Linked DNA regions of Bernardetia sp. MNP-M8. Each later gene encodes a partner of the first gene's protein in a complex. Links are inferred from orthologs where the notes say so. Each region holds a gene or a part of one and is shown on either strand. Other genes may lie near its edges.

Region 1 (14,538 bases):
AAACTTGGTGCAATGTTAACTACTTGCAAATAGGTTTGTATAGGATCACTCTCAATCAAAGAATCAGCTCCTGTAACGTATAAGATAGGTGGAAAAATAGCATTTGGAGGAAATGAAATCTCTCGTCCTTGTGAAATAGGCAAAGAGTCTAAATTAGAATAAAAATTGAATATTGTCCCTCCATTTGGTCTTATTGTGAGGCTATTTCCTCTACACACCTTTATAGTAGAAGCAATAGAAGGAGTTAGAGATTTTTTTCCAACATGGAATGTCTTTTCTACAACCTTAGTACAACCAAACTGATTCCTAATTGTCATTTTAACAGTATAACTTCCTTGTGCAGCATACATATGACTTACAATTGTTCCCGTTTTGTTAAGCGAACCATCCCCAAAATCCCAAGTTATATTTTGGATAAAAAAGTCACTTGTAGAGCTACTCTGAAATAATACATTATCATATAGAAGTGTATCTTGTCTAGGATTTGCTGTAAAATCAGCATCTAACTTTACCCACTGAATTTTTACTAAAACTTTATTACTTTCCAATGCAGAATCTACATTACTGATATACAAGCTATCAATAGATTTTGGAGGAACAATATAACTTCTTCCTCTTGCTAAAAGTCTATTTTCAGAATCATAAAACTTGAAATTAGTTCCAGTTGCAGAAGGACGTATTTCGATGGGTGTATTATCACAAGATTGTTGTGAATTAGTAAAGACAATAGGGTCAGGCGACTTTCGGACAGCCTGTACTTGCTTTACTATGGTACTCGTACAACCTGCAATATCTGTTATTGTTAAACTGACTGAATATGCTCCTTGTCTAGAGTAAGTGGTAGAAGGATTTTGTGAATTAGAGGTCAATCCATTTCCAAAATCCCACATCCAAGAAACGGCATTCTGACTTGCATCAGTAAAATTAATAGCATTAATTTCATCCAAATTAACCTGAGAAGGAGAACTAAAATTAGCCACAGCAGTACGTGCGCTAAAACGAAGTAATGTATAATCTCCTTCCAAAACTGAATCGGTATTGGTTACGTAAAAAGTACGTCCTAAATCAGCAGGTGTAAGTGTAAAAGAAGTACCTGATTGAATAGGTATTTGTGTGTTAGCTATATCATAAAGTCTGAAGTTTGTTCCTCCTTGTGGTGTAATTGTATAAGAAGTATTTTCACAAAGTGTATTGTTTACTACTGGAGTTGGTGAAATAGATGACAATGTATTAGTTGCCAAAACAGCAGCATCATGTGCATTTCTAAGTGCAGCTAAAGTAGGAGCAAGCATTACAACAAAAGTAACTTTACGAGTTTCATTTATTCCAAAATTTTCTAAAACTGTTCCTACAATATGAGCTACATCTCCTCCTCCACTAGTAGTAAATCCAGCACGTTTTCTTGCCACTCCTGTCGAAATACTTTGATATTTCTCAGTAGAAGTAAAACCGTCATTTACATTAATATTATTTCCACCTACATTTTCAAAATCTAATGCAAAATAGGTTTTATTCGAACTAATTGCTTTTATACCTGCATATCCACTAGTACCCATTCCGAATACATAACCAAATTGACGGTTAGTATCCCAATCTGCAAAATTGCGTGTATAATCTCCCAAATTCCAATCATAATACAAACCTACATTCATAGAGTCCATTACAGCTCCACTTACATTTGTAAACTCATATTCTAAAATAATATATTGATGATGAGGAGTATTGGTGCGTCCTTTTACAGTATGTTTTACACTTACTCCAACAGGAGGGATAATTGTACCTAATGTATCAGCAAATTTTGAAGTAGCTTTTGTAAAAAATGGTGTTTTTTCTGTTATTCTAGGAATATCAATCATTTTAAAATCATCATCTTTAACAATGCCTCCTATATTTGTCAAAACATTATCTGAAACATTTGTAGAAGATTTACCTATAATTAATCCTCCTTCTTGCAAAGTTTGAGAATTATTTGATGTAATTCCTTTTCCCAAACTATTATAAATATCATAAAAACCTGCACGCCCATTTCCTGTAAGTGTAAAATTTATAGTATTAAATGGAATAGCTAAATAAGGAGCATTAACAGGAATACTAAAATATTGATAATCTGAATAGTTTGTATCTGAAAAACCTAAACGAAACTTTACATTCAAATCCAAGGGTGCATTCTGACTAACCACAAAACGAAAAGGAACAGCAGCATTATTTTTCTGTTGCATAGTTGCCATCATGTCTGTGTTAAATACACTATCTAAAATTTCTATATAAGGAGAAGACGTAGAAATAATAACTTTTCCATTTTGAGTAATTGGATTCAAATAATTAATAAAATCAGCTTCTAATGTAATTGTATCTCCAGAAAAAGCCGTTTGTCCATTTCTACCAAAATAAGAAGTATTGTTCATCCTTATAGATTTTGCACTACTTTGTTCATTCAAAGCCCTAAAAGCATTTACTCTGCCTTTACCAAGTTTTTCAAAATAGGGTACATTTGCAGGTAAATGATATTTGTTATCAGATGTTACACGAACAATCTCGCCTGCTTGGTCTGCTGATAAATGAGGAAATGCTGAACGTACTAAAGCAGCAATACCAGCTACAAATGGGGAAGCGTATGATGAACCCCAAGCATAACTATAACTACCATTTGCAGTGGTAGTAAGAACTCTAGCTCCTGGTGCCATTACGTCTACATAATTGCTAAAAGTTGCACCTGAAAATTTATTATCACCTGCGTCAGAGTGTGCTACCGAAAGTACATGATTATAAGATGAAGGATAAAAATCTAATTCTTGTGCTGTATTTCCTGCTGCAGCTACTACCAAAGCATCTTTAACAAGTGTTACATAATCAATGACATCTTGTTCCCACTGAAAACCTAAATTAGGACGACCAATAGAAACATTGATAACTTTACAACCATTTTCAGCTGCATACAAAATCCCATCATACATATTTACAATTTGATAGGAAGGAGAAAGGACTGCCACAGGCAGAATACGACAATTAAAACTTGTTCCTGCTATACCTAAACCATCATCTGTAGTAGCAGCAGCCATACCAGCAACCCCCGTTCCATGTCCTTGAAAATCATGTGAGGCAGGTGACATAAACCCAAAACTATATCCTAAACTATCATCTACAAATCCATTATTATCATCATCTATTCCAGCTTGTCCATATTTTTCAGCATAATTAACTTTAATTTGATTTTTTAAATCTCGGTGTATATAATGTACTCCTGTATCTACAATTCCAATAACTGTATTACTATCTCCTTTATGTAATCCCCAAGCTGCATACAACTGACTTACATCTAGTTGCCATTGTGCTGCCATAGAAGGGTCATTAGGAATATAAGGTGGTGCTAAAATGTAGTTAGGATAGATAGGTTCTGCATATTCTACAAAATCTTGATTTTGATAATAATGAATTGCTTCTTGAAGAGATGAAGAAGACGAAATTTCCACTTCATACCAATCTTGCAGACGAATAGCATTAGCTTGAATTGCTTTGATAGAAGGATTTTTGGAATTTTGAATTGGAACTTTAAATCGTCTTTCTAGTTTTTGAGTTTTGAATTGAGAATCAACCTGTTGTAGCTTATTACTACTATTCGGCTTTATTTTAATCATTAATTTATTACCCAAGGGTTTAATACTATCAAAATTATCAGGAAGATATTGAGCAATACTAATTATTGGCAATAGAAAAAACACTATACAAATGATAGTGGTAAATAATAAAAAAATAGTATTTCTGACTTGTGGTAAATTTATACGCATACCAAAAAATAATTAATATAAAAATTTTTAAAACTAAAAAAGCACTTATAATGAAGATTTACATCACTCTCTATAAAATAAAACATAAATTTCAAAATCTAACTTGTCTAAATAAGGGTTACTAACTAAGTATTAACGTATAGATAGATCTTTAGTTACAAAAATAAAAAAATACATCCGTTTTAAAAACAGTATAACTTACTGATAATCAATAAACAAACTAAAAAAAGACCAATTATCAAAATAGATAATTGGTCTTTTAATTAAAATTTAATCTAGTTAGGTTTTAGATTTAATTTTAGAGTGTACTTTAGAATTTCAAAGTGTTATTATCTAACAAGTTTGAACTCTACACGACGATTAATAGCCATGTTAGCTTGATTAGCTCTTCCATCTACTTCATTAGGAACAGTAGGTCTTGCTTCACCATATCCTTCAGACTCTAAACGATCAGTAGGAATTCCTTTAGAAACTAAGTAATCCAAAGCAGATTTTGCACGATTTTGAGAAAGACGTTGATTGTACGAGTCACCACCACGGTAATCTGTGTGTGCTTCTATACGGATATTCATTTTAGGATAATCTTTCAAGAATTGATATACTTTATCCAATTCACCTGTTGCTTCAGCATTCAAATCCCAACGAGCTGTTGCAAAGTTGATGTTATCAAACTTAATTTTAGTAGCATCAAGTAAATAAAGAATTTTATTTACTTTATCACCAAACTGAGCTTGAGTAAGGTCTAAAGTATCTACTTCTTCCATATAATTTCCTGTTGCTTCAGCAGTCAATGTATAAACCTGACCTGGCTCAAGACGAGCTTCGTATTTACCAGTTCCTGTTTTTTCAACATCACCAATACTAGTATCATCAGCAGCTTTCACTGTAAGTTTTGCATCAACAGGTTGCTCATCAATAGCATCAAGAAGAGTTACAGTAACCTCAACACCTTTAGGTACTAAACGTACTCTTTGGTAAAGATTAGTAATTTCGTCAGCATTAGTGAAATCCCACGTGAATGTATATGGTAGGTAACTACTGTGATCAACAGTCACTTTATATACATTTCCTTCTGTAATTACAGTAGAGAATTTACCAGTTTCTTCGTCATTGTAACGGTCATATCCTAAAGAAGGACGAGTTTGATTTTCAAACTTCATGATGGTATAAACAGGCTCTCCTGTTACAGAATCTTCCACATTACCACGAGCCATCATTACTCTACGAGGAGCAAAACCTGGAGGAACTAATGTCCAAAAAATTTCACGAGAAGCATTCATGTCAGCATCAAAATACATAACTGTATGTGCTCCATCATCTGGTGCCATACTTACATAACCTTCAGCAGAAAGATGATTAGCAAAATCAGCAGCCATTGGCTCACCCCAAGATTCACCTTCCATGCGTGACATAAACAAATCAAAATCTTTAGCATCAGCACGGATACCTTTTGTATGACCTTGCATTTTAGCACCTTCTCTCATAGAAGTATAAAACATTGTTTCACCATCAGGCATAATACGAAATGCTTTGCTACAATCTTCATTCATAGCTCCTACTACTTCTGTACCAGCAGACCATACATCATCAGCCGAACGACTAGAAACCATTGCAGTATAACACCACACTTTTTCTTTTTTAGATTTTTTAGCTTCAGTTCCTTCAGTAGAACCTGCTTCATCAGTATCATTTTCTGCACCTTCAGCACGTTGCATATAATAAAGACGATTTCCATCTGCAGAAACAGTTGGGAAACCTTGGTAATCAGCTGTGTTTACGTCACCTAAGTTTGTAGGTTCACCAAATTCGCCGTCCATACTCTCACGAGTAGCTACATACAAATCCATTCCTCCTTTAGTATCTTCCATGTTAGAAGAAAAGAAAAGGCTCATTCCATCATAGCTTAAAAATGGACCAGCAATTACAGTGCTATCGCCAGCTTTAGAGTTGATTGATTCCAATGCAGTTGGTTTTGTCCATTTGCCATTGTCGTCACGAGTAGTCATATAAAGACCATAGCCTTTCCATCCTTTTCCACGGTTAGACTGGAAAATGAGTGTTTTGCCATCACGACTGATAGCAGGAGAAACTTCGTCAGTGAGAAGTTGATTTACGGCAGGTGGTAAACGAAAACGTTGTGGGTCATGCCATTGTTCGTAGATGCTTGTAGCACCATCTTTTGCTTTGTCGTCGCTTTCGGCTGTCGTATTAGCATCTTGTGCTTTAGCGAATGTACCAGCCAAAAGAAACATGAGCAATAAGCTCAGGTTACGGATTCCTTTTTTCATAATCAGGGTATTAGATTGAGATTAGCGATTAGGTTAAGTTGTTACAAAGAAAATAAATACTATAAAAGACACCAACTTTATATTGAAATAAGTTGAGATAATTCAACATAAACTCCAATAAAATAGATTTTTATTCTAAAATTCTACTAAATTTATTAAAAAGTAATCTAAAAACAAGTTGAAACTAAAATTAAAAATCGCTAGAATTTATTTTAAGATTCAGTTTACTCTATTTCAATTTACCTTTTCAATTGCACTATTTTAGTTAGTTTGATTTCTACTTTTGGTCTTGATATGTATTTAAAAATCTAGTGTACTCTGTAAAAATATAACGCAAAAATACGTAAAAACAAATACAGAATCGCTTTTTAATTAGATACTTATCAAAGAAATAAGCCAAAATCAAGATAAAATTAAATCTTTATTGAATTTTTTAGTATATAAACACTTTGAAAAATTTGTTTAAAATAATAGGGTTTGTTAGAAAGAAATTATTTAAAATAACATTGTTATATATATTATTTCATTTATTTACTAGCAATTAATTATTATAATCTTCTTAGAATACTTGATAATTATTCTAATTGAATTTGTACAATATAACGTCTAATTTTTCTTCCTATGAAAACACAAAGATAGTTGTTCGCAAATTTAAACCAAAAAAACATAATTTAATAAAAAATAGTGGCTTTTTATCTAAAAAAATCATCTTTTTTAAAAAAAATTGATGGATGTTTTATTTCAAAAAACTTAAATGAAATAAAATATGATATTTTATCTTTTAAAACACATTTTGGGCTTAGGTATAACAAGCTCTTATAAATCTTGAATTTTCTTGTAAATCTTTAAAAACTCTATAGTTTTCTAAACCAAAACTCACAAAAAGGTCTTTTGTTTCATTTGCTAGATATTGATTTATTTCAACATAAAGCAAGCCATCTTTATTATTTACATTGTATACAAAAAATTTAACTAATGCCTCATAAAAAACAAGTGGTTTTTTGTCTTCTACAAAGAGAGCCAAATGTGGTTCAAAATTAAGTACATTACTACTCATCTCTCTCTTTTCAGAATCCCTAATGTAAGGAGGATTACTGACTAAATGATTTATTTTTTTTAATTGAGGATACTTCAAAAATACTTCACTGAAATCTTCTTGAAGAAAATCTAATTCTATAAACTCTATATTAGTTATATTATTCTTTTTCGCATTTTGACGAGCTATATCTAAGGCATCTTTTGAAATATCAACAGCTATAAAATGTAAGTGAGGTAAGTTTTTAGCAAGCGAAATACTAATACAGCCACTTCCTGTTCCCACTTCTAAGAAAGTGTGCTTGTTTTTCTCTGCTATTTGTAGTTTTTTATCTGCAAAATCTTTTAAAATTTGATGAACAAGTTCTTCAGTTTCAGGTCTTGGAATCAAAACGGCAGGACTAACTTCAAACTCTAATCCATAGAAATGAGCCTTACTCGTAATATACTGTAAAGGCTCATTATTTTTCAATCGTTCTATACTTTGATTTAATAAATCAATTTCTTTTTGATTTAATAAGTGAGTAGAAAAATCAATTCTATTTATTGATAAAGTGTCTTCTATCAAAAAACGTAAAGTTGATTGACTTTCTCGCTCATCTACTTGAGTAGAAATTAACAAGGGGGTATTTTTTCTTATATACTCCGAAATAAGCATTTGTTAGATTTTATGAGAGTAACTAAATAGAATTAACTATGAAAAATCTTGATAGCTTGTTCGATATATTTAAAGGTTGTCAAAACTTCTGGTTTTCCATCTACCACAGCTACAGTATGCTCAAAGTGTGCAGAAGGCTTTCCATCTCTAGTCATAATAGTCCACCCATCAGAGGCTTGTACAACAGCTTTTGAACCCATATTAATCATTGGTTCAATAGCTATTACTAATCCATTTCTTATTTTATCTCCTTTTTTAGGTTTTCCAAAATTTGGTACTTCGGGTCCTTCGTGCAGACTTCTTCCCACTCCATGTCCAACTAATTCTCTTACCACTGAATATCCTTTTCCTTCTGAATGTTTTTGAATAGCATTACTTATATCTCCTATTCTATTTCCATAGACTAACTGTTCAATTCCTAAATACAAAGCTTCTTTAGTTGCTTTCAATAAGTTTTTCACTTCTAGGCTTACTTCTCCAATTTCATAGGTATAAGCACTATCTGCGTGAAAACCATTAAGTAAAACACCACAGTCAATTGAAACAATATCTCCATTTTTTAGAGGACGATTATTAGGCAATCCATGAACTACTTGGTCATTTACAGAAGTAAGTAAAGAACTAGGACATCCATAAAGTCCTAAAAAGCTAGGAACTGCTCCATTATCTTTTATAAATTCAAAGGCTATTTTATCAAGTTCAAGTGTAGTAATACCAGGCATAACACGTTTGGCTACTTCTGCATGTGTGCGTCCTAGTAAATCTGCACTTGCACGCATTTTTTCTAAATCTTGAGCTGTCTTGTATATTGGTTTTCCCATTTTTCAGTTGAGTTTTCTTATCAAATTATCAAGTATAGATAGCAATAAGAATAAAAGAAATAAGATGATTCAGTTTAGTAAAACTTGAATCAATGATAATAAGTTAGGGTTAATTTGAATTCTATATCATAAAAACAAACAAAGCACCAAGACGATTCTTGATGCTTTGTATTTATAATATCTCACAAAATCGTATTATATTAATAAAAAAAATAACACTTTTGTTTGGATTTATATGTAATTCATTGGTTGAGCTTGACGACCTTTTACATTTCCTGTATTCATTAGTCCGTCATATTCTTTATTCAATAAATAACTCTCAATTTGTTGAAGGGTATCCAAAACTACACCTACCATAATAAGTAGAGAAGTTCCACCATAGAATTGAGCAAATTGATCTCCTACTGTAGCTGCTGCTGCAATAGCAGGAAGAACAGCTATAATAGCAATAAAGATTGCACCTGGAAGAGTAATTCTATCCAAAATTTTACCTAAGTAATTTTTAGTTTCTTCACCTGGTGTAACACCTGGTACAAATCCACCACTATCTTTTAAGTTATCTGAAATTTGCTGAACATTGATAGTCATTGCTGTATAGAAAAACGTAAATGCAATAATCAGGACAGCAAAAAGAATATTATATTCTAATGAAGTAAAATCAGAGAATACGCTTGCAATATAATCAGCATTTGGTGTATCTTCTCCTTGGAAAGCTCCTGCTACCAAAGGTGGCAAAAACATAAGAGCTTGAGCAAAGATAATTGGCATTACACCTGCTGCATTTACTTTAAGAGGTAATGCAGAACGTTTTTTCTGAGTAAGCATTTGTTTTTGAGAACGACCTGCTACTTGCTTTACATATTGAAGAGGTACATAACGCACAGCTTGTACGATAAGAACTACTCCCATTACCACTAGGTAAAGAGCTAATATTTCTAAAACAAAGATAAATATTCCTCCCATTCCTTTCAAAGTAGCTTCTGCTACTATGGCAGTAGGAAAACGTGAAATAATTCCTATCATGATTAGAAGTGAAATACCATTACCAATTCCTTTGTCCGTAATTTTTTCTCCCAACCACATACAGAAAACAGTTCCTGATGTAAGAATGACAATAGAAGAAATTAAGAAAAATGTCTGGTCAATAATAATTGCATCTATAGGAACAGTTCCTTTTAGATAAGCAAAACCTTGTCCGATAGTAATAAGTATAGTAAGTGCACGAGTGATTTGAGTGAGCTTTTTACGTCCCGACTCTCCTTCTTTCTGCATTTTTTGGAATGTTGGAACAGCCACAGTCAGAAGTTGAATGATAATTGATGCAGATATATAAGGCATAATACCTAAAGCAAAAATAGAGGCACGCTCAAAAGCTCCTCCAAGAATACCATTAAGCATTCCTAAAACACCTGTACTTTTTTCAAGTTTGCTAGGGTCAATACCTGGCAAAACAATAAAAGAACCTAAACGAAAGACCATTAATAATCCCAAAGTAAGGAAGATGCGATCTTTGAGTTCTTTTACAGAAAAGATATTTTTTATAGTTTCAAAAAACTTCTTCATAATTCTTTTTCTAGTTTACTAAATTTTATAGGCTCTCAGAAATAATTCTAAACAAGCACTAATAAACATAGTAATTAGTATAAATTGTATTTTAATCCGTAATCTAATAAACAAATGTAAGCAAAATAAGCCAATTACGAACTACATTTGGTAAATCATAATCGGCTTTTCTATCTTGTTTATTATAGAGTAGTAACTTTTCCACCTGCTTTTTCAATACTTTCTTTTGCAGAAGCTGAAAATTTGTGTGCAGTAACTTCAATAGCCATAGTCAGTTCTCCACGATTCAATACTTTGATTAAATCGCCTTTTCCTGCTAAACCATTTGCAGCTAATAATTCTACATCGATAACATTAGTATTTTTCTTTGTAGCAAGTTCTTGGAGAGTGTCCAAGTTAATTGGTTTGTAAGCTACACGACCTGGATTTTTGAATCCAAATTTAGGAACACGACGTTGAAGTGGCATCTGTCCACCTTCAAAACCTAGTTTTTGACTATAACCAGAGCGAGATTGTGCTCCATTGTGTCCACGTGTAGAAGTACCACCACGTCCAGAACCTTGTCCACGACCTACTCTTTTTCTAGACTTTACAGCCCCTTTTGCAGGTCTTAATTGGTGAAGTTTCATCAGTTAGATTAGTTTTTATTTACTCAAAACTCGCTGTTTCCTAATCTATTAATACCAAAACTTAAATAAGTTTTGTTTTGTATTTCTATAATTCTATAGGCTAAACGCTTTGAGCAAAGTATAATGAATTAAAAGACAAAATCCTTATAAAGGAACAAAACGTATGTCTGCCTATTCAATAAGGAATTTGCTAAGTGAGTTGCAAAGGTAGGAAAAAAAAACTTTTTCCAATCATTTTGTCTATAACTTTTAAAATTATAACAACAATGAATTTTGTCCTTATGCTTCCTCTACTTTTACTAAATGTGATACTGCCTTTACCATACCGACGATATTAGGAGTATTTTCCTGTTCTACGGTTTGGTGCATTTTGCGAAGCCCTAAAGCATGCAAAGTTAGGCGTTGTTTTTTTGGGCGTTTGATTGAGCTACGCACCTGAGTAATACGAATTTTCGCCATTTTACTAAATAGTTTTTGGTAATTAAATAAAACAGAATCTTCTAAAAATTGAATTGTCTGACACCTTTAAGGTGTCTTGACAATTACCATTTATCTTTTCTGCATATTCTACTTACCCATTAAAAACTTTGGTAAGATTAACACCACGCTGCTCAGCAACTGATTTTGCATCACGCATACGCAATAATGCATCAAAAGTAGCACGAACTACGTTTCCTGGGTTATTTGAGCCTTGAGATTTAGCAAGTACATTTTCGATACCGATTGCTTCCAATACGGCTCTCGCTCCACCACCAGCAATAACTCCTGTACCTGGTGTTGCAGGCTTAAGCATTACTTTAGCTGCACCAAATTTCCCAATAATTGGGTGAGGTATAGTTTGTCTGATGATAGGTACTTTTACTAAGTTTTTCTTAGCGTCTTCTATACCTTTTTGAATAGCATCTGTTACTTCATTAGCTTTGCCAAGTCCATAACCTGCTACACCGTTGCCATCGCCAACTACAACTAATGCTGCAAAGCTGAAACGACGACCACCTTTTACTACTTTCGCTACACGGTTGATAGTAACTACTTTTTCTTTTAGTTCTATTTCACTCGCTTTCACGGTATTTACGTTTGCTGCCATAATTTATTAGGTTGCAAAGGGTTTAGAATTGAAGTCCACCTTCTCGTGCGCCTTCTGCTACTGCTTTGATATTTCCATGATACAAGAAACCACCACGATCAAAAACTGCTTTATCGATGCCTTTTTCTTTAGCACGTTCAGCGAGTTTTGCGCCTACTTGTTTCGATAATTCTTGATTGATGTGTTTCTCAGCGTCAATATCTTTGAGAGAAGCACTCACAAGGGTATGCCCATTTACATCATCGATGAGCTGGGTATAAATATATTTATTACTGCGAAATACAGAAAGACGTGGTCTTTCGGCTGTTCCGACTAATTTTTTACGAATACTACGTCTAATACGTGTTCGACGCTGACTCTTACGTGCGGTAGTTGCCATGATACTAGTTTATTATAAAATTTCTCAAAATAAGGAACACGAAGTTATCGTATCAAAATTAAATTCTTAGTCAAGATAATTGTCTGCTCCATTTTAAAAGAGCCCGACAATTTATATAAATAAGTAAATAATTTGTCAATGATTATTTACCTGCGCTCTTACCAGCCTTACGACGAACCTGTTCGCCTACAAAGCGTACACCTTTACCTTTATACGGCTCTACTTTACGAAGAGAACGAATTTTGGCAGTAATGTGTCCGAGTAATTCTTTGTCGCTAGATTCTAAGGTAACTTTTGGGTTCTGACCTTTAAGCATTTCAGCACTTACAGCAATTTCTTTTGGCACTTGCAAAAAGATAGCGTGTGAGTAACCTAAATTAAGCTCAAGGATTTGACCTTTTGCTTCTGCTTTATATCCAACACCTACAAGCTCTAAATGAGTTTTGTAGCCATTAGAAACGCCTTCCACCATATTTTGTACCAATGAACGGTACAAGCCATGCATAGCACGAGTCTGTTTTTCTTCGTCTTTACGTTCGAAAACCAACTTATCATCTTCCACTTTAGCAGTGATTCTTGGGTCAATAGTGCGAGAAAGCTCGCCTCTTGTACCTTTGACTTTGATGGTGTTTTCCGAAACGTCTATAGTTACTCCACTAGGGATAGTAACTGGGTTTTTACCAATTCGTGACATTTTCTATCAGATTTATTAGATAATTTAATTACTGTTTTTATAGTTCTGTAACAATTTTCATTTTAGCGATTAACAGAAATTAGTTTTGCTACAAAGAGTATAAATCAAATAATTAAAAACCTAAATGAATTATACGAATTATATGAAATGAGTGCAATATTAATATACGTAGCAAAGCACTTCTCCTCCTACACTGTTTGTACGAGCTTCTTTGTCAGTCATAACGCCGTGTGAAGTAGAAATTACAGCAATACCCAATCCATTGAGTACACGTGGTAATTCACTTGCTTTGCGATACTGACGCAGACCTGGCTTGCTTACACGCTCTAAGTGTGTAATCGCAGGAGTACGAGTAGCAGGATGATACTTTAATGCTATTTTGATAGATGCACCTACAGGAGCATCAACAAATTTATAGCCTTGTATATAGCCTTTATCATATAAAATTTTAGTCATTTCCTTCTTCAATTTTGAAGCTGGAACTTCCACAATTCTATGATTAGCTTTGATTGCGTTTCTGAGTCTAGTCAGATAGTCTGCAATAGGATCCGTTGTCATTCCCTCAAGGTTTGTATTCAGGAAATATGAAAAAAGAACTTAATTTTTTATTCCCTAAATGTTGTAAAGGTTCTAAAGAATTCGAAATTATTCTAGTTCTTGTAAAAAGTATTACCAGCTTGATTTGGTTACGCCTGGTATTTTTCCGTCGTTTGCCATTTCTCTAAAAACGACACGACAGATACCAAAACGGCGCATGTAGCCACGAGGGCGACCCGTCAAACGGCAACGATTATGCAAGCGAACAGGAGAAGAATCTTTTGGAAGTTTGTCAAGAGCGATTTGCGCCTCAACATCTCCGTCCTTTGCAAGTTTTTTGAGTTCTACACGTTTTGCAGCGTATTTATCTACCAATTTTTGGCGTTTACGCTCACGTGCAATCATCGATGATTTAGCCATAATGTATGATTGACTTAGATTTGGATTTGAACTTTATTAGATTTGAACTTCAATTAGGCTTGGTTCTGAAACGATATTTTTAAATTTCTAGTTTAATTTTGTTCTATTAGGAATAAATTAAAGTAAATTTAGATAAAAACATAGATTTAGATAAAGTCAGATTTGTTCAAAATTGATTGAATCCAGTAGTTGCGTTCAGCAATTATTAAGTGCGAAACGGCATACCCAATTCTTTCAAAAGAGCTAACCCTTCTTCATCCGTTTGAGCAGAAGTAACAAAGGTAATATCCATTCCTGTAATTTGCTTGACTTTGTCAATTGAAATCTCAGGGAATATAATTTGTTCTTTCACGCCCAATGTATAGTTTCCACGACCATCAAAGCCTTTATCGCTAATACCTTTGAAGTCACGTACACGAGGCATTGAAACTGTTACTAAACGGTCTAAGAATTCATACATCTGATCGCCTCTAAGCGTTACACGTACACCAATTGGCATATCTTCACGAAGTTTAAAGTTCGAGATAGCCTTTTTAGAATAGGTAGGTACGGCACGTTGTCCAGCGATAGTAGAAATTTCTTCTACAGCAGTATCGATGAGTTTCTTGTCTGAAACAGCTTTTCCAACTCCACTATTAATAC
Region 2 (17,124 bases), 2.2 Mb from region 1 along the record:
CAAAAAGAAAGTTTGGAAAACAGCATTGCAACACTCAAACAACAGATGCGTAAAAGTGTAGTTACATCTCCTATTTCGGGAACGATTGATGAAGTCTATGCAAAACAAGGTGAACTAGCAAATCCTGCTATGCCAATTGCTCGTGTTATCAATGTTTCTGATGTGCAGCTTGTAGCTGATGTTTCTGAAAATTATCTTTCTGCTGTCAAAAAAGGTGATAAAGTAAAAATCTTCTTTAGTGCTTTAGGAACAGAAATGGAACAAAAAGTAACTTTTGTAGGACAAACAATCAATACTGCAAACCGTACTTTTAAAGTTCAGATTGACCTTCCAAATAAAAATGGAGCTATCAAACCAAATCTTGTTGGAACAGTAAAAATCAATGATTTTCAAGCAGAAGGAGCAATTACAGTTCCTACTAATTTGATTCAGATTGGAACAGATGGAAGCAAATTTTTATATGTTGTTAAAGAGGAAGCTGGAAAAAAAGTAGCTAAAAAAGTAGTCGTAAAAACAGGAATGTCGTATGAAGGTTCAACTGTTGTAACTGAAGGACTTTCTGCCAATGACCAAGTAATCATCAAAGGATATAATGAAGTAGTGGACGGAGAAAATGTTCGTTTCATTAAATCATAAAAATAAAAAAATGTAACCTCGTTGACGGCTTCATTTGAGTCTCAACGACGGTTAATCAAATAAAATTCAAACTCATTAACAACCAAAAACAATGAGCGAAACAAAACCAGACTTAAATAAAAAAACAGAACCTCAGCAAGACCCAAAATTCGAAATTTTTGGCTTGTCGAAGTTCTCTCTCAAAAACTCTACAAGTGTATTTATTATCACTATCCTTTTTGTAGTAGCAGGGATTTTCTCATACATTGTTATGCCCAAAGAGCAGTTTCCAGAAATTGTTATGCCGACGGTTTACGTCCAGACAGTTTATCCAGGTAACTCTCCTATTGATATAGAAAACCTTATTACTCGTCCGATAGAAAAAGAATTAAAATCTCTAAAAGGAGTAAAGAAAATTTCTTCTACTTCGGTTCAAGATGCTTCGGCTGTCATTATTGAATTTAATGAAGATGTAGAAGTTTCGGATGCCGTTCTTGATGTAAAAGATGCTGTTGATAAAGCTAAAAAGGATTTGCCTAAAGATTTAGACCAAGATCCAAATGTTTTGGAAGTAGATTTTTCTGAAATTCCGATTATGGAAATCAATCTCTCAGGAGATTTCGAACAAGCAAAGCTCAAAGAATACGCAGAATACTTACAAGACGAATTAGAAGAACTCTCTCAAGTTTCAGAAGCTGTAATTACAGGTGATAGAGATAGAGAAGTTCAAATCAATGCAGATATTTATAAAATGGCTGCTCGTAAAGTGTCTTTTCAAGATATAGAAAATGCTATTATTTCTGAAAACCTAACGGCTTCGGGTGGCGATGTTCTGACGGAAGGTTATCGTCGTTCTCTTCGTGTAGTTGGTGAGTTTAAAGATGTAAGTCAGCTGAATGGAATTATTGTAAAATCTGAGAATAATGAACCTATTTATTTGAAGGAAGTTGCAGAAGTAAAAGATTCGTATGTTGAACGCTCTAGTTATGCTCGTCTTGCAACAGGAAATAATTTTGAAGAAAAAGGAAGTCTTCCAGTAATTTCTTTAAAAGTAAAAAAGCGTAGTGGCGAAAACTTAATTGATGCTGCTTATGAAATCAAAGAAATTTTGAAAAAAGCACAAGGTTCTCATTTTCCATCTACATTAGATGTTACGATTGTAAACGACCAGTCTGAAAATATGGAAATGCAGATTGCCAACCTTCAAAACAACATTATTTCAGGTGTTATTTTGGTAGTTGTGGTATTACTTTTTTTTATGGGACTTCGCAATGCGCTTTTAGTAGGTGTTGCCATTCCACTATCAATGCTTATTTCCTTTATGATTCTGAATCTAGTAGGAATTAGTATCAATATTGTTGTTTTGTTTGCGCTTATTTTGGCTCTCGGAATGCTTGTAGATAATGCCATTGTAGTAATTGAGAATACTTTCAGATTTATGGAAGAAGGTTATTCTGCTAAAAAAGCTGCTGTTATGGGTGTGAGTGAAGTAGCTTGGCCAATCATTAGCTCTACAGCTACAACATTAGCAGCCTTTGTTCCTCTTGCTTTTTGGGGTGGAATTATGGGAGAGTTTTTGAAATACATGCCAATTACACTTATTGTTGTTTTATCTTCTTCTCTTTTTGTAGGATTAGTTATTAACCCTGTTTTCTCGGCTTACTTTATGAAAGTAGAAGGAGTGAGCAAAAAAGGAGTCAAGACATGGCTGATTGTAGGAATTATCACGATGGTTTTGGCTGCTATTGGATATGTGGTAGCCTATACAGGTTCTTTTTCTGCTGACACAGGTGCTGCTGCATTTACTATCAAAACAGAAGGGTTTAGACTTTCTTACACTATTCCTAATCTACTGAGTACGTTTGGAATAATTATTTTCTTAAATATTTATTTGCTCACACCTGCTTCAAACTGGTTTCAAAACAAACTATTGACTCGTTTGGAAGATTGGTATATGAAAATATTGCGTTATCTTTTGAAAGGTTCTCGTCCTTATCTTCTTACTATAGGAATGTTTCTTTTATTAGTCTTCAGTTTTGTTTTGGTAGGAAATGTAGGGCTTCAAACAAGTCTATTTCCTAGTAGTGACCCTCTTTTTGTTTATATGTATGTAGAAGCTCCTTTGGGAACAGACATCAAAACAACAAATGAGTTTGCTGAAACAATTGAAAAGAAAGCCTATAAAGTTCTTGCTCCTTATGATGAAATAATTAAATCAATTGGTGTAAATGTAGGTGAAGAATCGGGTGACCCTCAAGATAACTTTGGTAGAAGTGGTGCAACACCTCATAAAGCACGTATTGCAGTTGCTTTTTATGAATTCCAATACAGAAAAGGAATTAGTACTTCGGATATTATGAAGGAACTTTCTACTGAAATGAAAACAATTCCAGGGGTAAAAATCAAAACGGACAAAAACCGTGAGGGTCCTCCAGTTGGAAAACCTGTAAATATCGAAATTTCGGGAGTAGAATATGATGTTTTGGTAAAAGAAGCCGAAAAAGTAAAACAAATGATTGAAGATGCAGGCATCCAAGGACTTGACAATCTTGTTGTTGAAGCTGAAACTGGAAAACCTGAACTTATTCTTACTATTGATAGAGAAAAAGCTCGTTTGTTCGGACTTTCTACAAGCCAAGTAGCTATGACACTCAGAACAGCTATTTTTGGAAAAGAAATTTCGAAATACAAAGATGGTGATGATGATTTTCCTATTCAACTTCGCTTACAAGACAAATACCGTTATAATATTTCAGCTCTGATGAATCAGGTAATTACGTTTAGAGATAATCGTGGTACATATCATCAAATTCCAATTTCTGCGATTGCTAAGATTGATTATAGTTCGTCGTATGGCTCGGTTCGTCGTAAAGACCTTGACCGTATGGTAGCTGTAAGTTCTGGAGTTGTGGAAGGATATAATGCAAATGAAATTGTAGCACAAATCAAATTGCTTATCAAAAGTCATAAATTACCAGAAGGGTATAGCATTAAACTTACAGGAGAGCAAGAAGAGCAAGCCAAATCAATGGCATTTTTGGCAAAAGCGATGCTAATTGCCGTTTCTGCTATTTCGCTTATCTTGGTTTCTCAGTTCAACTCTATCATCAAGCCATTTATTATTATGGGTTCTGTACTCTTTAGTATGACAGGTGTAATGTTAGGTTTGGTAATTTTCCAAATGGATTTCATTATCATCATGACAGGAATCGGTATTATTTCATTGGCTGGTGTTGTTGTAAATAATGCGATTGTACTGATTGATTATACCGACCAAGTTCGTGCAAAACGAAAAGAAGAACTAGGACTTGATGAAGAAGAACATTTGCCTGCTGCTGAATTTTTGGAATGTATCATTAAAGCAGGTTATACTCGTCTTCGCCCTGTACTTCTGACAGCAATTACAACTGTTTTGGGACTTATTCCATTAGCAACAGGTATGAACATAGATTTTGCAAAACTCTATGCGAATTTTAATCCTGATTTTTATATGGGAGGCGATAATGCAACTTTTTGGGGACCAATGGCGTGGGCTGTTATCTTCGGTTTGGTATTCGCAACTTTCCTTACACTTGTAGTTGTGCCTGCAATGTATTTGATGGCTGACCAACTTTCTGAAAAGATTAGTCCAAGCGCAAAATCTACCGTTATTGCAGAACGAAAAGAGGATTAAGAATAATTGATTTTCTATAAAATTTAAAAGCCTATTCATTTTTAGAAATGGATAGGCTTTGTTTGTGTTAAGGCTACTTTTTTTTCTAAATTCGAATAACTATCAAACCTATTGTATTCAAAATCTCAATAAACATAATAATATGGAAGAGCTTCGTACCTACTTAAATCAATACTTCAAAATAAATGAATCAGAATGGAATCTATTACAGGCTATCATTCAAAATCAAAAGTTTGACACAAAACAATTACTTGTTCAATCAGGACAAGTTTCAAAATATATTTACTTTATTAGAAGTGGGCTTCTGCGTGTTTTTCACTTAAATAAAGGAAAAGAAATATCTACTTATTTTGCTTGTGATGGACAATTCATTTCCACATTTGAAAGTCTAATTACTCAAAAACCTTCTACTGAATATTTGGAAACCATTGAAGCCACAGAGGTATATGCTATTTCATATAAAAAACTGATTGATTTATATGAGCAAAATCCTAAATTTGAAAAAATTGGACGCATGTTAGCAGAACAAAATTATTTGTGTATAAAAAACAGAACCTATAATTTTCAAACCCAAACAGCTAAAGAAAGATATTTGGAGTTTATAAATACCTATCATCAAAAAATTATTCAACGTGTTCCTCAAAAACAATTAGCCAGCTATTTAGGAATTGAAGCCGAATCGTTAAGCCGAATTAGGGGTCAGTTTCTCATTACTTAACAAATGTCAATGCAAATGAAAATTTAAAGAGAGAAGTTTGTAATTCTATTATTTACTTCATTCAACTTTAAATCATTTGTATTATGAACAAGAAAAAAATTATTTTTAGCCTCCCTGTTGTACTATTATTACTCTTTTTAGTCAATTTTATTTTTCAAGCCTGTTCTCTAAACCCCAATGCTTGGAAACCTGCCAAAGTTCCTGATTTTGAAGGAAAACTTGCCAAAAATGAAATTTTACAATCTACTCAATGGATAGATTTAGACGGTTGGTATGGCTCAGAAGATATTGCAGTTGATAAAGAAGGGAATTTATATTGTGGCGTACATCGCAAAAAAACAGACTTTTCTGATGGTGCAATTCTAAAAATAGATACTACTGGAAAAGTAGCCATTTTTTGTAAAACAAATTCTTGGATTACGGGCTTGCACTTTGATAAAAATGAAAATTTGATAGCTTGTGATATAGAAAGAGGTTTAATTAGTGTCGATAAAGAAGGTAAAATAACTGTTTTGGCTTCTAAAAATGAAAAAGGAGAGCCTTTTTTGATTCCCAATGATGTAGATATTGCTGATGACGGAATTATTTATTTTTCCAATACCTCTTCTAAAACACATTTTTCGCCTCGTAATGTTCGTAAGATCATATTAGAAATGCAACCTGATGGAGGATTATATTCCTACAATCCTAAAACTAAAACAGTCCAAACATTAATAGATGGAGCTTTTTTTGGAAATGGAGTAGCTCTTTCAAAAGATAATGATTTTGTATTGATGGCTGATTTAGCCAAATACAGAATAGTCCGTTATTGGTTGAAAGGAGAAAAACAAGGAACAATAGATATTTTTATAGATAATTTGATAGGATTTCCTAACGGAATTGCAAGACGAAAAGATGGTTCGTTTTGGTTAGGATTTACAACCAAACGAAATGAGCTTTTAGATAATTTGCATCCTTATACAGGAAAGAAAAAAATGCTTTATGGTGTTCCTTTATGGCTTCAACCCAAACAAGAGCCTTTTGGAATTGTGATGAATATAAGTGAAGAAGGCAAAATTCTGAGTGTGTTTTATGATACAACGGGCGAAAAAGTCTCAGAAGCAAGTTCTGTTGAAGAACATAATGGTTATTTATATTTGGGAGGAGATTTGGTAAATCATATTGGGAAATTTAAGTTACCTAAATAGTGATAAATAGTTTTCATAGTTAAAATGAAAGTCTATTTATTTTTTTTAGATGACTAGGCTTTTTTGTTTGACTATTTCTATAAATAAATCATTTATTCAAAACACTTTCTATTAAATATCTTTATGTACTTGCTTTCGATGTATGAAGCAGTATAATAAAAAAGTAATGAAACTAGAAATACTGGAGGTGCATAACTCATAAAAAACAGTATTATCATTATTATATCAACTGGAATAAGGGCAAGAGATACCCAATATATGTATCTCTTTTTCCGATAAAAGTTATGTCCTTTTATTAAATGTGAAGCGTTATCATGATAAATATTAAATATAGCAGCAAAATTAGACCAATGCCAATTTGAAGTGGGACTACTGTAAATTGGTGCTATTTTACTGTGTAGTTCATCTTGTATATCCGAACAAGTTTTGCAGCTTTCTTTCTCTATATAATGATTAAGTATAATCATAAATTTTGCTATCCGACGATAACCCCTTATGCTAGTACCCTTCTTATTTGAGGCTTTCTGAACTTCATTTAATTTGTGTAAGATATATTCGTGCTTTTCCATAATTTAATTTAATAAAGATATTTTGCTCTTTATTGTTTTTTGCTCATAATATTAAGATGATTTTTCTGTATAAATGATTGTTGTATAAGAGATAGATAGGATAATAATTTTAAGACAAAAGACTAAGCTCCCATACTGCTGCTCAGAAAGCTTCAGAAGGATAGGAAGATTACTCAACAAAAAACTTATATAGATTAGAATGAAATAATTTATGAGTTTGAATTTTGTAACATACTTCAGAGAAACCAAAAAAAAGAGAACACACAAATCAAAGGTGAATATAATGCCAATACTTAACCCTACTCCTAAAAGCGAAGTAAAAAGATAGACTATTCCAGAGTTTGCATAGCCAAGCATTATACCAATTACTGGTAAAATATATGTGGAAGCTAAAATTAAAATTATTGTGAATAACAATAATAGTAGATTTTCTAAAGTGCGTAGTTTTTTTAAAATATTCATACTCAATCAGCTATTTATAGGTAAATTTTCAAAACAAATTCCCTCCAAAAATAATTTCTTTCTGACGCTCGGAAGCATAATTCCAGTCTATTCTTGAAGGAGGATTTTTAAAGTTTTTGTAAGCAAGTTGCATTTGTCTAGCAGCTTCTTCTTCTGGAACTTTTCCTGTGGCTGTTCCTAATCCACAACAAGCTATTGTATTTATTTTAATGTTATTTTCTTTATTGTTGTTATGCTGATGAACACTCAAAAGTAGTGCAAACATGGCTTTATAAACATTATCAGTTCTAGAAATAGTTAGTGGAACTCTCATTGTAGGTGTATGAGCAATAAATGGATGTTTATTGTGATTAGTTTCCACAATCATTGATGTTCCAACAGGTTGTTCGCCTCTATATTCTTTTATGATTCTTTGCTGAACTCGTTTTTCTAAATCTTGTCCAAAATATTTTATTATAGCATAATCTACTCCTCCATCCATTAGACCAAACGAATTGGCAGCACTAACCATACAATCAAATTCTTCTAACACTTCAAAATATCCATTTATAATTTCTACTTCTTCATAACTTTCGAATGATTTTTTCCATTCGTTACAAAGAACAGGATTTGGGTCAATTAGAATTAGTTTTTTCATAGAATTAAAAGATAAATTAGTTACTAAAAAAGCAACTCCATTTATTGAAGTTGCTTTTTTATATTTAAAATGTAAATGTTAGAGTATAAATACAAAATACGCTAAAGCGTATTCTACATTAAATTATTACGCATTCTCCATTGCGTACATCACTCATTACACTTTTATATTTACCTTGTTTTACTTGTCCATTTTTATAACGAACTGTAACAACATCGTTTCTTCCAGGTTCTTGTGAAACTGTTCTTGGAGCAGTAGGAGCTATATTTTGCTGCGTTCCGTGGGCTCTTTGATTGTCGCTTGTTGTATCAACTTCTTCTGCACGATTTACAGCCATCTGTTGTTTCGCTTCTTGTTCTCTACGCATCTGCATTTCTAACTGACGACGTTGAGCATTTTGAAGAGCTTGTAATTCTTCTGGATCAGGTTCATGAAGTTTTGCACGAGAAAGGAAAGACGTAATTTCTTGGTTGATTTCATCTAAAAGTGACCTAAATAATTGGAAGGCTTCCATTTTATAGATAACCAATGGATCTTTTTGTTCGAAACGAGCCATTTGTACTTGCTGTCTCAAATCATCCATGTTTCTCAAATGTTCTTTCCAAAGATTATCAATGATAGAAAGTACCATTGTTTGTTCTAAAGTAGCAACAAGATTTGCACCTTTTTTCTCAATTGTTTCCTCAATATTGACAGGCATCTGAACCATTCTACGTTGGTCAGTAATAGGAATAATTATATCTCTTGCATTTCCTCCACGTTCTGCAAATATGTTTTCTAAAGTAGGAACTACCTTTGCTGCAATATCTTTATTTTTCTGACGATACGCATTATAGGCTTCTTCATAAAGACGTTGAGAAAGAGTTTGATCATTTAGAGATTGGAATTCAGATTTTGTAATTTCTGTCTGGATTCCTAAAAGAGAAAATACTTCTAAATGGAATGATTCAAAATCTCCTTTATAAATCTGTACTAATTGATCTGATACTTTTGCAAAAATAAGCATAATATCTAATTCCAAACGCTCACCAAAAAGAGCATTACGACGACGTTTGTAAATAACTTCTCTTTGTTGATTCATTACATCATCATACTCAAGAAGGTTTTTACGAGAGCCAAAGTGATTTTCTTCTACTTTACGCTGTGCATTTTCAATAGATTTGGTAATCATAGAATGCTGAATTACTTCACCTTCTTCTAATCCCAATCTATCCATAATTTTGGCAATTCTGTCAGAACCAAACATACGCATCAATGGATCTTCCAAAGAAACAAAAAACTGCGAGATACCAACATCACCCTGACGACCAGCACGACCACGTAACTGTCTATCAACACGACGAGAATCATGACGCTCTGTTCCAATAATAGCTAGTCCACCTGCTTTTTTAGACTCTGGAGAAAGTTTAATATCCGTTCCACGTCCTGCCATGTTAGTTGCAATCGTAACATTTCCTGAAATACCTGCTTTTGCAACAATTTCAGATTCTTTTTGGTGTTGTTTTGCATTCAGAACTTCATGTGGAATCTTACGCATTTGAAGCATTCTACTCAAAATTTCCGAATTTTCTACTGAAGTTGTACCTACAAGAACAGGTCTTCCTTGTTGTACAGAATGCTGAATTTCATCAGCTACAGCATTATATTTTTCACGAACTGAACGGAAAATTTTATCCTGTCTGTCATCTCTTTGGATAGGACGGTTGGTAGGAACAATCACAACATCAAGTTTATAGATTTCCCAAAACTCTGTTGCCTCTGTTTCGGCTGTACCTGTCATACCAGAAAGACGGTAGTACATACGGAAATAATTTTGAAGTGTAACCGTTGCGTAGGTTTGTGTTGCATCTTCAATTTCTACACTTTCTTTTGCTTCTAAGGCTTGATGCAGACCGTCAGAATAACGACGACCATCCATAATACGCCCTGTTTTTTCATCTACAATTTTTACTTTATCTTCCATCACTACATAATCCACATCTTTTTCAAAAAGTGTATATGCTTTCAAAAGTTGTGTTACAGTATGAATACGTGATGTTTTGATAGAGTAATCAGTAAGTAATCTCTCTTTGGTTTCTAGCTTTTCTTTATCTGTGAGGTCTTTATCATTGTCTATACGAGCAATTTTTGTAGCAACATCAGGAAGAATAAAGAAACGAGGGTCTTCTCCATCTCTTGTAATGGCTTGAGTTCCTTTTTCTGTAAGCTGAACCTTATTTTGTTTTTTCTCCACAAAGAAATATAAAGGTTCATCAGCTTCAGGCATACGACGAGCATTATCTGCTAAATATTCGTTTTCCGTTTTTTGAAGTAACGCTTTCATTCCTGATTCACTCAAAAACTTAATCAAAGGTTTATATTCAGGAAGACCTCTAAAGGCTCTAAAAAGCGATAAGCCACCTTCTTTCTCATTTCCTGCTTTTATTTTTTGTTTAGCATCTTGCAAGAAATCTTGAGCTAACTTACGTTGAAGTCCAACTAATTTCTCAATACGAGGTTTGAAAATATCATATTCTTGTGTTCCTGCATCTTGAACAGGACCAGAAATAATAAGAGGCGTACGAGCATCATCAATCAACACAGAGTCTACCTCATCAATCATGGCAAAGTAATGTCCACGTTGAACAAGTTCTTCAGTTTCACGAGCCATATTATCACGCAAATAATCAAAACCAAATTCGTTATTTGTACCATAAGTGATATCTGCTGCGTAAGCTCTTCTTCTTGCTTCAGTGTTTGGCTGATGTTTGTCGATACAATCAACCATCATTTCATGAAACTCAAAAATAGGTGCAACCCATTCAGAATCTCGTTTTGCAAGATAATCATTTACTGTAATTACATGAACTCCTTTTCCTGACAAAGCACGCAAGAAAGCTGGAAGAGTAGCCACTAATGTTTTACCTTCTCCAGTTGCCATTTCCGAAATTCTGCCTTCATAAAGCACCACACCACCCATAATTTGGACATCGTAATGAACCATATTCCACTCAATTTCTTGCCCCATGGCTGTCCATTTGTTGTGCCATGTAACGGTTGCATTATCTCCTTCTCCTGTAATTTCAATTTCGTTATTATAACGTCCTTCTTGTTGTCTTTTTTGTATAATTCTACGGTCGTGGTCAGTTGCTTTTACCGTAATTTTCTTATTTTCTGTAAAACGTCTAGCTGTATCCTTTACGATAGCAAAAACAGTTGGCAAAACTTTATCTAATACTTCATCTAACTTAACATTTCTATCTTTTTCTAATTTATCTATTTGTACAAATATTTTTTCTTTTGCATTGATGTCCATTTCTGGGTCATCTGCAATTTGCTTTTTAAATTCTGCAATTTCTATATCTATTTTTGATACGTGTTCATTTATTTCTGCTCTTACATCACGAGTTTTAGCTCTTAACTGATCGTCTGTCAATCCATGAAGTTGTTTGTATTCTTGGTTTACTTGTTCTACGTAAGGAATGAGTTTTTTGCGATCTCGTTCCGATTTTGTACCGAATACTTTTGCGACCACATTTGTAATTGAGTTAAACATAATATTTTATATAGTTCGTATTGATTGCTTATTAATATAGCTGCTGTTAAATAGCTCTTTTGTGTTTTGCTGTTTTGCAGATGCTTTTCTATCTAAGTCAAAAATTAAGCAAAGGCGTTTTTTTGTCCAAATTTTACTCATTTTTTATTTAAAATGAATAAAAAAGGGTAAATGATAAACTAAGACCGACAAAATGGCAGAATCTATTGATTTATAATAACATACAAAGTTACGAATCTGAAAGGGAATTTGCAATTTTGAAAGAAGTATCAATTCAAGTGAATTTTCTCTAATAACCTAGTTATTTTTCTTAAAAAAAGACGCTATTAAATGTCCCTGTAAAGCAATTATAAGTATTTTCAATAAAATGTCTTTTACAAAAAAATTATAATCAGCTAAATAAAGGAAAACAAAAAATTGATTTTGTTTGTTGAATCTCAATACTTACGTAATTACGTTCTCTAAAATTATTCGTATGTTCGATAAAACATCGGAACAAGAACGTTTGAATATTCTGAATAAATATCAAATATTAGATACTCCTGCTGATAGTGCATTTGACAGAATTACTAAACTTGCCGTTCAACTATTTAATGTTCCTATTTCTATTATTTCTTTAGTCGATAAAGATAGAATTTGGTTTAAATCAATTGAAGGATTAGATATACAAGAAATTCCAAAAGAAAAAGGACTCTGTAGCTCAGCTATTTTTTCAGATGAATTTTATGAAATACAAAATGCCATCAAAAATCCAGCTACCTTAAATCACTCTTTGGTGCGTGGAGAGTTTGGGTTGCGCTTTTATGCTGCTGTTCCTTTAAAAGTTGAAGGAAAGTATAATTTAGGTACAATTTGTATTTTGGATAAAACACCTCGTGTACTTACTACTAAAGAAAAAGAAATTCTCCAATCTCTTGCCGATTTAGTTATTGAGCAACTTAAAACTCATTTAGCAGCAACAGAGGCTATCCAAGTACAAGAATATACCCTCAACATGCTTGATTCTCTTTATGAGAGTAGTAATTATTCAAAAAGTTTTATTGGTAAAGATTTAAGAATTATTCATACAAATCAAGTTACAAAAAATATATGTAAAATCGTTTTTGGAAAAGAACCAAAAAAAGGAGATTTTTTGCTAGATTTTATATTACCAGTATTTCAAGACGAATTTAAGCAATATTATGAAAGAGTATTAGCTGGAGAAACTATTGAAGTGGAGAAACATGAAGGAGAAAATTGGTGGCAGTTTAGATTACTTCCTGTCTATGATAAAAATACCGATATTATTGGAATTTCTCATAATTTAGAAGACATAACAAAATATAAAAATATAACTTCTCAAGCCAAAAAACTACAACATGATTTAGATATTCTTGCACAAAATTTTCCTGATGGTTCTATTTCATTAATAGATAAAAATATGATTGTTCTATATACAGGAGGACAAGGCTATAAGATGTATGATATTAATCCAAGGAACTTTTTTGGCAAACATGCAAGTGAAATGCTTCTTCCTCAGTTATATCGTAAATTACAAGAAGCTATTCCCAAAATTTGGCGAGGTCTTACCGTTTCGTATGAAGTAGATTATAAAGAGCAAGTATACTTAACAAAAATATCTCCCATACAGAATGAAGATAATCAAATAGAAACATTTGTGCTTGCTGTAACAGATATTACGGATCAAAAGCGAAAAGAGATTAGAATACAAAAGCAAAATGAGCGTTTGAAAGAAATAGCTTGGCAACAGTCTCACGAAGTTAGAAGACCTGTTGCAACTATTTTGGGATTAATGAATTTGATGAAAATGGAAAGTAATCAAGAAAACAAATTACTTTATTTAAGTTACTTACAACATGAAGTCGAATTACTTGACAAAATCATTCAAAAAATAGTAGCTGTTACCAATGAAGAGTAAGAAACCAACTATCATTAATAAGAAATTAATCATTCTTTTTTAAAAAGATGCGTATTTTTACAGAAAATAATTATCTGTTATAACAAATCCCTTATCTAATGAACTTTTGTCAAAACATATCTCATAGAAAGCTGTTTTCTTTAACTTATTTGTCAATCGTATTTGCAATTATCTTTTCTACATCCTCTTTTGCTCAAGAAGAGGTTAAAAGTGCTTTAAAAACTGAATTTGTACAGTCAGGTCCTATGGTTGGGTATTCTGAAATGAGTGAAATTGGTCTTTGGGTACAAACCAAAAAAGCTGCAAAAGTACATATTGCTTATCGTCCAAAATTAAATCTAGCAACAGAAAAAGCTATTTCAGATGCACCCTTCCAATTTACAGAACCTATCCAAACGAACTCTCTAACAGCTTTTGTTGCAAAACCAGTTTTGAGAAATCTTGAGCATTCTACAAAATATGAATATAAAGTATTCATAAATGATAAAGAAGTTCCTTTTGAGTATGATTTGAAATGCCAAACTCAACTACTTTGGCAATACCGAACTGACCCACCAAAAATTAAATTTGCTTTTGGCTCTTGTGTGTATGTAAACGAACCTGAAGCTGACCGTCCTGGAAAAGGATATGGAAGTGAGTATGAAATTTTCACTTCTCTTTATAAAGAAAATGTTGATTTTATGGTTTGGGGTGGAGATAATACTTATTTACGTGACCCAGACTGGGGCAGTCGTTCGGGAATTATGCACCGTTATACACATACTCGTTCGCTTCCAGAAATGCAACCTCTTTTAGCAGGTATTCATAATTATGCTACTTGGGATGACCACGATTTTGGCCCTAATGATTCTGACTATACATTTGCCAATAAAGATATTACTACAGAAGCCTTTCAACTTTTTTGGCACAGCCAAAATACAAGTATTATAGAAGGGGCAAATAATGTAGTAAGCACTTTTACGTGGGGAGATGCACAGTTTTTTATGTTAGATAATCGTACTTTCAGACAAGCACAAGATTATGAAGCTGAAAATAAAAGTTATTTTGGCGAAAAACAGGTGCAGTGGCTTATTGAGTCTTTAGTTTCTAGTAAAGCTCCTTTTAAATTTGTGGTAGCTGGTGGACAGGTTTTAAATGAAAGTGCAATCTTTGAAAACTATGCAACCTACAAAGAAGAACGTCAGAAAGTATTGGATGCCATTCAAAAACAAAATATTGAAGGTGTAATTTTCCTGACAGGTGACCGTCATCATAGTGTAATTACTAAAATGGAACGTGAAAATGATTATCCTTTGTATGATATTACTTCTTCTTCCATTACAGCAGGTTCTGCCACACCAAAAGAAGACGAAAATCCGACAGCCATTAAAGAGTCATTTATTGTAGGAAAACACAATTACGCAGTCATTGAAATTGATGGAAAACGTAAAGAACGTATCCTGACAATTACTTATAAAGACAAAGATGGAAAAGATTTGTATTCACTTACCATCAAAGAAGACGAACTAAAACGAGCAAAGAAATAATTATTTGATTGTTTGTGTCGCTTCGCTAAAATACTAACAAGGGCATGGTGGCAGTTTGTAACATCACCAAATAATTAAGTAAAAATCAAAAATCCTGTAAAACGTAAACGATTTTACAGGATTTTTTTGTTCAAATAAATTATATTCAAAACAGTTTTTTCTTTGATTTAAAGACTAATTCTCTTTTTTAAAGTCTTCATTTATTTTATCTTCTTTTAAATCATTTTCTCCTGCTACAAAGATAGTTGTATCTTCATCAGATGTATCAGATATTTTATCTTCTTCTGTATTTTCTGTATTACTTGAGTTGTCTGTTCTAATTTCATCTTCTAAAGATTTTTCCACTTCTATTTCAACCACTTCTTCTTTTGGAAAGAAACGTTTTTGCCAAATCAAGATAATACAAACTCCTATAAAAATAGCTGCATCAGCGATATTAAAAATTGGAAAAAATGAGTAATGGTCGCCACCAACAAAAGGCAAATTATCAGGAAAATAACCTGAAGCAATATCAAAATAAAACATATCGATTACTTGCCCATGAAACCAAGGATAAAAACTTGGTTCATTTCCGTACATAGCAACAGCATTTCCTTCTATAAAAACACCATAAAAAGTAGAATCTACAATATTTCCAAATGCTCCTCCTAAAATAAGAGCCATACTAAAAACAAAGCCTTTTGGAGCATCACGCAATGCAGCACGAGCCATCACATAAGCAATTCCTATTCCTGCAAAAATTCTAAATACAGTCAGAATAAGTTTTCCATAATCAGAACCCAACGTAATACCAAATGCCATTCCAGGGTTGAGTGTATAATGAAGTTTGAACCAGTCGCCAAAAATCAGAATGTCTTCACCTAGAGAAAGTGTAGAATGAATATATAATTTGAGAGCTTGGTCAATAAGAATTACGCCTAGCGCAATAAGAAAATAAGGTAGGTATTTCATGTAATTTTTAGAAAATCAAAAAGTAATTTGGCGTGTATTAAAATCTAATTGATAGGCTACACAATCAGATTTGCAAAACGTAACTACAAATTTATTAAAAATGAAGCGTTTAATTAGTAAGACTTAACAAGTTTTAGCGACTAGAGTTATTAATTCTTATAAAAAAGCTAAAAAATACTGAAAAAATAAAGAAAGAATCTCTAAAAAAACTTTTTTACAGCATTTCAAAATGACTAATCTGTCTAAAAAGTCAAAAATTTCTTACTTTTGCAGCCTTGTAACATACACTTCGTATGTAAAATAAAAAAATAGTTTATTCAAAATAAAAAAATAGTTTATTCAAAATAAAATCTATCATGAAATTTAAACATACATATCCTTATTTTCTATCAAAACTATTTTATACAGGAAGTTTTGTAGGGCTCGTTTTTTTGAGTAGCTGTTCTAGTTCTTCTAAATTAGAGGGCGAATGGGTGCGTTCAGATTACAAAAGTACACTTCAAGTTACAGATGAAAAAATAACTTTTGATAACATTACTGAAAGAGACTATGAAATTAATGAAAATACATTAAAAGTAATGGCTTATGGAATTGCTGATAGTTATCAATTTGATTTTAAAGGAGATACACTTGTTTTGACTAAAGGAAGTTCAGTTCAAAAATTTATTCCAAAAGATAAAACACCATCAGATGAAGAGCAGATAAGAGTATTTTTAGAGTCTGAAATTGAAAAAGCATTCAAACAGAAAATAACTGACTTACAACTAGAAAAAAAGCATTGGGGAGATATAAAACAAACTATTCATTTAGAAAAAACACCTTCTATTACTGATGATGAGTGGGTTTATCTAGCCAAAACTACTTTTGAAGATGCTGCAATGCCAACAGCAACTATTTTTGTGCGAGTTGGAAAAGATAAAATAGGTCTTTTAAAACCTGTTTGGAAAGAAATTTTAGAATCTAGTACGAAGCGTTATCTAATCCGATCAATGGGGATTCCTACTGAAAAAGTAAAACTTATTCCTACTGTAGGAAATGGATTTGATGTCATTGTTACGACTGACAATGGAAGCGAACTTCCTTTAACTCTTGATCCACAAACAGGTGTGTTTCCAAAGCAAGATAAAGCAGCAGTTTCAAGCTACTTTCAATATGTAATGAGAAAAAAATATGGCGTTAAAACAATAGAAAAGTTAAGTTTTGAAAAAGCAGAACAGAATAATTACGAAGGAAAAATGCTTCTTGAAAATGGAAATGAAGTAACTATTACATACACACAACAAGCAGGAATACAATTTCCTGACGTGAATGAAACAAATAAAAAACTACTCGC

Evidence for each region.
Region 2: the proteins of secY (region 1) and secA are in contact, whole or in part, in a crystal structure (PDB 3DIN), measured with the Thermotoga maritima proteins. The link is inferred for Bernardetia sp. MNP-M8 from one-to-one orthologs. Residues at the interface, in WP_004081795.1 of Thermotoga maritima: Glu108, Gly109, Glu110, Glu111, Ala236, Glu237, Arg238, Arg239, Ile240, Thr241, Ile242, Gln243, Tyr244, Ala245, Arg246, Arg247, Val248, Thr249, Gly250, Arg251, Arg252, Val253, Tyr254, Gly256, Ala257, Ser258, Thr259, Tyr260, Leu261, Pro262; in WP_004082002.1 of Thermotoga maritima: Glu261, Ala262, Arg263, Lys300, Ala301, Arg302, Thr303, Ile304, Ile305, Leu323, Tyr324, Asp325, Pro326, Val329, Ser330, Tyr333, Ile336, Lys340, Phe345, Val349, Glu363, Phe364, Tyr374, Ser375, Gly376, Gly377, Glu393, Ile395, Thr482, Ser483.

Annotation. Positions count from the first base shown.
Region 1 is NZ_CP147012.1:1,423,125-1,437,662, forward strand. What follows is about bases 7,985-10,785. They hold secY (preprotein translocase subunit SecY), read right to left. Parts: upstream 10,151-10,785; coding sequence 8,819-10,150; downstream 7,985-8,818. Other genes in these bases: map (type I methionyl aminopeptidase), read right to left, coding at 7,985-8,587; rplO (50S ribosomal protein L15), read right to left, coding at 10,333-10,779. Outside these bases: V9L04_RS05890 (PKD domain-containing protein), read right to left, coding at 1-3,785; V9L04_RS05895 (OmpA family protein), read right to left, coding at 4,115-6,073; prmC (peptide chain release factor N(5)-glutamine methyltransferase), read right to left, coding at 6,873-7,730; more of map, read right to left, coding at 7,799-7,984; rpmD (50S ribosomal protein L30), read right to left, coding at 11,059-11,238; rpsE (30S ribosomal protein S5), read right to left, coding at 11,351-11,866; rplR (50S ribosomal protein L18), read right to left, coding at 11,889-12,245; rplF (50S ribosomal protein L6), read right to left, coding at 12,388-12,939; rpsH (30S ribosomal protein S8), read right to left, coding at 13,099-13,497; rpsN (30S ribosomal protein S14), read right to left, coding at 13,609-13,896; rplE (50S ribosomal protein L5), read right to left, coding at 14,102-14,538. UniProt on the Escherichia coli protein: The central subunit of the protein translocation channel SecYEG. Consists of two halves formed by TMs 1-5 and 6-10.
Region 2 is NZ_CP147012.1:3,671,226-3,688,349, reverse strand. Bases 7,780-11,742 are described here. They hold secA (preprotein translocase subunit SecA), read right to left. Parts: upstream 11,397-11,742; coding sequence 7,980-11,396; downstream 7,780-7,979. Other genes in these bases: V9L04_RS14910 (macro domain-containing protein), read right to left, coding at 7,780-7,861. Also shown: V9L04_RS14930 (efflux RND transporter periplasmic adaptor subunit), read left to right, coding at 1-636; V9L04_RS14925 (efflux RND transporter permease subunit), read left to right, coding at 728-4,288; V9L04_RS14920 (Crp/Fnr family transcriptional regulator), read left to right, coding at 4,431-5,006; V9L04_RS14915 (SMP-30/gluconolactonase/LRE family protein), read left to right, coding at 5,090-6,193; more of V9L04_RS14910, read right to left, coding at 7,253-7,779; V9L04_RS14900 (PAS domain-containing protein), read left to right, coding at 11,872-13,314; V9L04_RS14895 (alkaline phosphatase D family protein), read left to right, coding at 13,464-14,840; V9L04_RS14890 (lipoprotein signal peptidase), read right to left, coding at 15,015-15,791; V9L04_RS14885 (hypothetical protein), read left to right, coding at 16,148-17,124. UniProt on the Escherichia coli protein: Required for protein export, interacts with the SecYEG preprotein conducting channel.